Linked DNA regions of Loktanella sp. M215. Each later gene encodes a partner of the first gene's protein in a complex. Links are inferred from orthologs where the notes say so. Each region holds a gene or a part of one and is shown in the gene's direction. Other genes may lie near its edges.

Region 1 (3,149 bases):
GCTGCCGCGCATCGCATCCGACCGCACCTTCCTGCGCGGGCCCCACATGGAAGACTTCGACGTCTTCGCCGATCTGGTGACCTCCGACCGTGGCCGCTACGTGTCCGGCCCGCTGACCCGCGAAGGCGCCTGGGACGATTTCATCCAGCTGACCGCCAGCTGGATCCTGCGCGGCTGCGGGCTGTGGACGGTCGAGCATCAGGACGACAAGCGCGTGCTGGGCTTCGTGTTGCTGGGCCACGAGACCGGCGATCCAGAACCCGAACTGGGGTTCCTGTTCACCGAAGAGGCCGAGGGCGAAGGCTATGCCTTTGAAGCCTCCGAGAAGGCGCGCAACAATGCCTGGAACGCGCTGAGCTTCGAGACGCTGGTCAGCTATATCGACCCGGACAATGACCGCGCGATTGCGCTGGCAAAGCGTCTGGGTGCCGAAAAGGGGCCCGGCGCAATTCACGACGGCTGCGAAGTCTGGCGCTATGCCCGGCCGGAGTATGACCTGTGACCGACGACACGACCCGCGCCGCCGAGATCCTGAAGGATCACCGCGCCAGCATCGACCGGCTGGATGCGATCCTTGTCTATACGCTGGGCGAGCGGTTCAAGCACACACAGGCCGTGGGCCGGCTGAAGGCGGAACACGCCCTGCCGCCCTCGGACCCCACGCGCGAGGCGACGCAGATCGCCCGCCTCACCCATCTTGCGGATCAGGCCGATCTGGACCCTGAATTCGCCAAGAAATTCCTGAATTTCATCATTCAGGAAGTCATCCACCACCACGAACAACACAAATCCTGACGGCACCCGCTGTCATCCAATCCAAAGAAGGACTTACACCAATGGCCATGAAAATTCGTCTCGCCCGCGGCGGCTCCAAGAAGCGCCCCTATTATTCCATCGTCGCCGCCGACAGCCGCATGCCGCGCGACGGCCGCTTCAAGGAGAAGCTGGGCACCTACGCACCGATGCTGGCAAAAGACGACGAGAACCGCGTCAAGATGGACATGGAGCGCGTGCAGTACTGGCTGGATCAGGGTGCGACCCCGACCGACCGCGTCGCCCGCATGCTGGAAGCTGCCGGCACCCTGCCCAAGAAGGACCGCGCCAACCTGAAAAAGGGTGAGCCGGGCAAGCAGGCCGTGAAGCGCGCCGAGGAAAAGGCCGCCAAGCAGAAGGCCATCGACGACGCCGCTAACGCGCCGAAAGAGGCGCCTTCCGAAGAGACCACCGAAGAGGCCGCAGCACAAGAGTAATCCTGTCTGCGCCGGGCCGGATCGCCACGTCGATCCGGCCCACCGCTTCTTTGCCGGGTGCTGCATACCAGCGCCCCGCCAAGCAGAGGGTTTGCCATGACCACCACAACCGATCCGAAAGTCATCGTGGGCCGCCTGTCGGGGTCCTTCGGCGTGCGCGGCGAGGTGCGGCTGAAATCCTTCTGCGCCGACCCCGAGGCCATCGCGGATTATACGCCGCTGACCACCGACACCGGCCTGACCTTTGCGCAGGTCGTGCTGACCGGGCAGATCAAGGGCGGCTTTACCGCGCGCCTTGACGGCGTGGTGACCAAGGAAGACGCCGACGCGCTGACCAATGTCGACCTTTACGCCCTGCGCAGTGCCCTGCCAGCGCCCGCGGACGACGAATACTACTACGCCGATCTGGAAGGTCTGACCGTGCTGGACACCGGCGGCGCGACGCTGGGCCGGGTGGTGCGGGTCGTGGATCACGGCGCGGGCGATCTGCTGGACATCGCCGTGCCGGGACAGTCGGAAACAGTGCTGCTGCCCTTTACGCAGGCACTGGTGCCCACGGTCGATCTGACCACGCGCCGGATCATCGCGGACCCGCCCGAAGGCCTCTTTCCCGCGCCATGACCGAGATCCTGCTGCATCCGGGGTTCCACAAGACGGGCACAAGCTCGATCCAGCATTTCCTGTGGCTGAACCGCGCGACGCTGGATGCATATTTCACCTCTGTCATGCTGCGGCACCTGAAGCCCGTCGTGCAGATGGCCTGCCGCTTTTCCCGCAGCCAGAACCCCGCCGACCTGCTGGACATGGTCCCTGCCCTTGACGCGGCGCTGGCAGAGGCCGCCGTGCACCCCGGCCAGAACCTGCTGATATCCTGCGAGGGACTGCTGGGCCACCTGCCCGGCTGGCCGGATGTGGACACCTATGCAGCGGCACCGACGTTGATCGCCTATCTGACCGGCTATTTTCAGGACCGTTACCCCGGCGCCCATCTGCGCGTCATCCTGACAACCCGCGACGCCGAAAGCTGGCTGTTCAGCGCCTACCGCCATCACCTGCGCGGCCATCGTCTGACCCAGTCAGCCGCGGCCTTTGCGAGCACTTACGCCAAGGCTGCCGACCTGACAGGTATGGCAGCCGTGATGGCCGAGGCCGTGGGCGACGTGCCGGTCTTTACCCTGCCCCTGTCGGACCTGCAAAGCTATCCGCTGGGTCCGGGCGGCGCATTCTGCGACCTGATGCAGGTCCCTGCCGATGTGCGCAGCGATTTGGTCGCCGTGGGTCAGGGCAATACCGGACCGGATCAGACCCTGTGGGAACAGTTTCTGGCCCTGAACCGTGGTCCGCTGGGCGACGCCGCCGTCCGCGACGAAAAGGCCCGTCTGGCGCAGGCCGTCGATCTGGGCGGCTGGCGCAGGGCCTGAGCGCATGGTGCATGTGATCGTCCACGCCGGGTTTCACAAGACCGGCACCTCTTCCTTGCAAAGCTGGCTGGGTCAGAACCGCCGCGCGCTGAAGCCCTACCTTTCCTTTTACGGCAAGGCGGACTTCCTCTCCGCCGGCAGCGCCGCCCGCATCTATGGGCAAAAGCCTTATCCATGGCGGTTGCGGGCGTTCCGGCGCAGCTTTGACCGGTTTCTGGCCAAGATACCCGACGCACCCGTGATCGTGTTGTCGCGGGAAACCTTCAGCGGGTCGATGCCGGGGCACCGCCGCTTTCCGGGGCGGCTGATCCGCAATTATCGCGATGTGGCCGTGCCGCTGGGTCGGCAGATCATAGCAGCCCTGCAGGCACGATTCGGCGCGGATGTGCAGATCACGTTCCTTTACACCCTGCGCGAGCGCGAAGGCTGGATCCGCAGCGTCTATGGTCATCTGCTGCGGTCGATCCACCTGCGCGAC
Region 2 (3,017 bases), 1.1 Mb from region 1 along the record:
CAGACCGCATTTCCGCAAGTTTATCATAGGTTGCGCGATTAGCGTGGATCGATTTTTTCCACCCCTTGCCACCCCACCCCCTCCCTGCTATCAGCCGCTCACTCAACCGGCCCCGGATTCGTTCCGGGGCCGTTTAGTTTATTCTTTGGCACCTACGGGGGCCTTCACTTCAGGGGCCGCCCAGCGGTCCCGCCAAGCAAACGGAAGACAGAAACATGGCACTCAAGTCGTACAAACCGACGACGCCGGGCCAGCGTGGGCTGGTGCTGATCGACCGTTCGGAGCTTTGGAAAGGACGTCCCGTCAAGTCCCTCACACAGGGTCTGACGAAATCGGGCGGCCGGAACAACACCGGACGGATCACCATGCGTCGTATCGGTGGGGGCGCAAAGCGTCTCTATCGCATCGTCGATTTCAAGCGCAACAAGCTGGACATGTCCGCTGTTGTCGTGCGGATCGAATACGACCCGAACCGCACCGCCTTTATCGCGCTGATCCAGTACGAAGACGGCACACAGAATTACATCCTGGCCCCGCAGCGCATCTCGATCGGTGACAAGGTCATCGCATCGGCCAAGGCTGACATCAAGCCGGGCAACGCCATGCCTTTCTCTGGCATGCCGATCGGTACCATCGTCCACAACATCGAGCTGAAGGCCGGCAAGGGCGGTCAGATCGCCCGTGCGGCTGGCACCTACGCCCAGTTCGTCGGTCGTGACGGTGGCTACGCCCAGATCCGCCTGTCCTCTGGCGAACTGCGTCTGGTCCGTCAGGAATGCATGGCCACCATCGGTGCCGTGTCGAACCCCGACAACTCTAACCAGAACTACGGTAAAGCCGGTCGTATGCGCCACTACGGCGTGCGTCCTTCGGTCCGTGGTGTCGCCATGAACCCGATCGACCACCCGCACGGTGGTGGTGAAGGCCGGACCTCGGGTGGTCGTCACCCGGTCACCCCGTGGGGCAAGGGCACCAAGGGCAACAAGACTCGCGACAAGAACAAGGCCTCCTCGCGCCTGATCGTTCGCACGCGTCACCAGAAGAAGAAAGGCCGCTAATATGGCTCGCTCTGTATGGAAAGGCCCTTTTGTCGACGCGTATGTGTTGAAAAAGGCCGAAGCGTCCCGCGAAGGCGGCCGCAACGAAGTCATCAAGATCTGGTCGCGCCGCTCGACGATCCTGCCCCAGTTCGTGGGCCTGACGTTTGGCGTCTACAACGGCAAGAAGCACATCCCTGTCAACGTCTCTGAGGACATGATCGGTCAGAAGTTCGGTGAGTATTCCCCGACGCGGACCTATTACGGTCACGCAGCCGACAAAAAAGCGAAGCGGAAGTAAGCCATGAGCAAGGACAAGAATCCCCGCCGCGTGGCTGACAACGAAGCCCGCGCCAAGCTGCGGATGCTGCGTACCAGCCCGCAGAAACTGAACCTCGTGGCCGCGCTGATCCGTGGCAAGAAGGTCGAGAAGGCCCTGACGGACCTGACCTTCAGCAAGAAGCGGATCGCAGGCGACGTGAAGAAGTGCCTTCAGTCGGCCATCGCCAATGCCGAGAACAACCACAACCTGGACGTCGACGAACTGGTCGTCGCCGAGGCCTATGTGGGCAAGAACCTGATCATGAAGCGCGGACGTCCCCGTGCCCGTGGCCGGTTCGGCAAGATCGTCAAGCCGTTCTCGGAAATCACAATCCTGGTCCGCCAGATTGAGGAGCAAGCATAATGGGTAACAAAGTCAATCCCATCGGCATGCGTCTGCAGGTCAACCGGACCTGGGACAGCCGCTGGTATGCAGATACCAAGGACTACGGCAATCTGCTGCTGGAAGACCTCGCCATCAAGGCTTTCATTCGTAAAGAGTGCAAGCAGGCCGGCATTAGCCACGTGATCATCGAGCGTCCGCACCGCAAGTGCCGCGTCACGATCCACGCGGCCCGTCCGGGCGTCATCATCGGCAAGAAGGGTGCGGACATCGAAGGTCTGCGCCAGAAGCTGGCGAAGCTGACGAAGTCCGAACTGCACCTGAACATCGTCGAAGTGCGCAAGCCCGAGATGGATGCGGCCCTGGTCGCTGAAAACATCGGTCAGCAGCTGGAACGCCGGGTGTCCTTCCGTCGTGCCATGAAGCGCGCCGTGCAGAACACCATGCGTATGGGTGCCCTTGGCATCCGTGTGAACCTTGCGGGCCGTCTTGGCGGCGCCGAGATTGCACGGACCGAATGGTACCGTGAAGGCCGCGTGCCCCTGCACACCCTGCGGGCTGACATCGATTACGCGCTCTACGAAGCCATGACCCCCTATGGTATCATCGGGATCAAGGTCTGGATCTTCAAAGGCGAGATCATGGAGCATGACCCCCAGGGTCACGATCGCAAGCACGCCGAGCTGCAAGAGGGCGCGATTCCCCGCGGTCCCGGCGGCCCGCGTCGTGACCGGTAAGGAGTAGAGAAGATGCTGCAACCAAAGCGCACCAAATTCCGCAAGATGCACAAGGGCCGGATCCATGGCGATGCGAAGGGCGGGTCTGACCTGAACTTCGGCACCTATGGTCTGAAGGCTGTTGAGCCCGAGCGGATCACCGCACGCCAGATCGAAGCCGCACGTCGTGCCATGACGCGTCACATGAAGCGTCAGGGCCGCGTCTGGATCCGGATTTTCCCGGATCTGCCCGTCACCTCCAAGCCCGTCGAAGTGCGTATGGGTAAAGGTAAGGGTTCGGTCGATTTCTGGGCCGCCAAGGTCAAGCCCGGCCGCGTGATGTTCGAGATCGACGGTGTCGATGAAGTCACCGCACGCGAGGCCCTGCGCCTTGCCGCGATGAAGCTGCCGATCAAGACCCGCACCGTGGTCCGCGAGGACTGGTAAGTCTTCACGCGGTGGGGGAAAGCGGTTGGCGCAGCCAACTGCGGCCCCACACGGTCAATCATTACGAAAGCCCCGCTGTCACAAGCGGGGCTTTTGCCTTTTCACCCCATCGGATAAGCTTGCCCCATGTCAGATATCTCCTCTCTCTTCGTG

What was found.
Region 2: the proteins of rimM (region 1) and rpsS are in contact, whole or in part, in a crystal structure (PDB 3A1P), measured with the Thermus thermophilus proteins. The link is inferred for Loktanella sp. M215 from one-to-one orthologs. Residues at the interface, in WP_008632437.1 of Thermus thermophilus: Val4, Glu5, Ile6, Gly7, Arg8, Arg22, Gly23, Glu24, Val26, Leu84, Glu85, Glu86, Gly87, Arg88, Tyr89, Tyr90, Tyr91, Phe92, Leu94, Asp111, Ile112, Leu113, Asp114, Ala115, Gly116, Ala117, Gln118, Asp119, Val120, Ile122; in WP_011173711.1 of Thermus thermophilus: Lys28, Arg29, Leu30, Lys32, Thr48, Gln56, His57, Val58, Pro59, Val60, Tyr61, Thr63, Met66, Glu73, Phe74, Pro76, Thr77, Arg78, Arg81, His83, Gly84, Lys85, Glu86, Ala87, Lys88, Ala89, Thr90, Lys91, Lys92, Lys93.

Annotation. Positions count from the first base shown.
Region 1 is NZ_WMEA01000001.1:1,559,735-1,562,883, reverse strand. What follows is about bases 279-3,108. They hold rimM (ribosome maturation factor RimM), read left to right. Parts: upstream 279-1,346; coding sequence 1,347-1,871; downstream 1,872-3,108. Other genes in these bases: GLR48_RS07625 (hypothetical protein), read left to right, coding at 2,676-3,108; GLR48_RS07630 (hypothetical protein), read left to right, coding at 1,868-2,671; rpsP (30S ribosomal protein S16), read left to right, coding at 837-1,250; GLR48_RS07645 (chorismate mutase), read left to right, coding at 499-795; GLR48_RS07650 (GNAT family N-acetyltransferase), read left to right, coding at 279-502. In the rest of the region: more of GLR48_RS07650, read left to right, coding at 1-278; more of GLR48_RS07625, read left to right, coding at 3,109-3,149. UniProt on the Escherichia coli protein: One of at least 4 proteins (Era, RbfA, RimM and RsgA/YjeQ) that assist in the late assembly stage of the 30S ribosomal subunit.
Region 2 is NZ_WMEA01000001.1:446,440-449,456, reverse strand. Bases 1-2,698 are described here. They hold rpsS (30S ribosomal protein S19), read left to right. Parts: upstream 1-1,059; coding sequence 1,060-1,338; downstream 1,339-2,698. Other genes in these bases: rplP (50S ribosomal protein L16), read left to right, coding at 2,451-2,698; rpsC (30S ribosomal protein S3), read left to right, coding at 1,722-2,438; rplV (50S ribosomal protein L22), read left to right, coding at 1,342-1,722; rplB (50S ribosomal protein L2), read left to right, coding at 216-1,058. In the rest of the region: more of rplP, read left to right, coding at 2,699-2,864; GLR48_RS02195 (TIGR02466 family protein), read left to right, coding at 2,991-3,017. UniProt on the Escherichia coli protein: In the E.coli 70S ribosome in the initiation state it has been modeled to contact the 23S rRNA of the 50S subunit forming part of bridge B1a; this bridge is broken in the model with bound EF-G.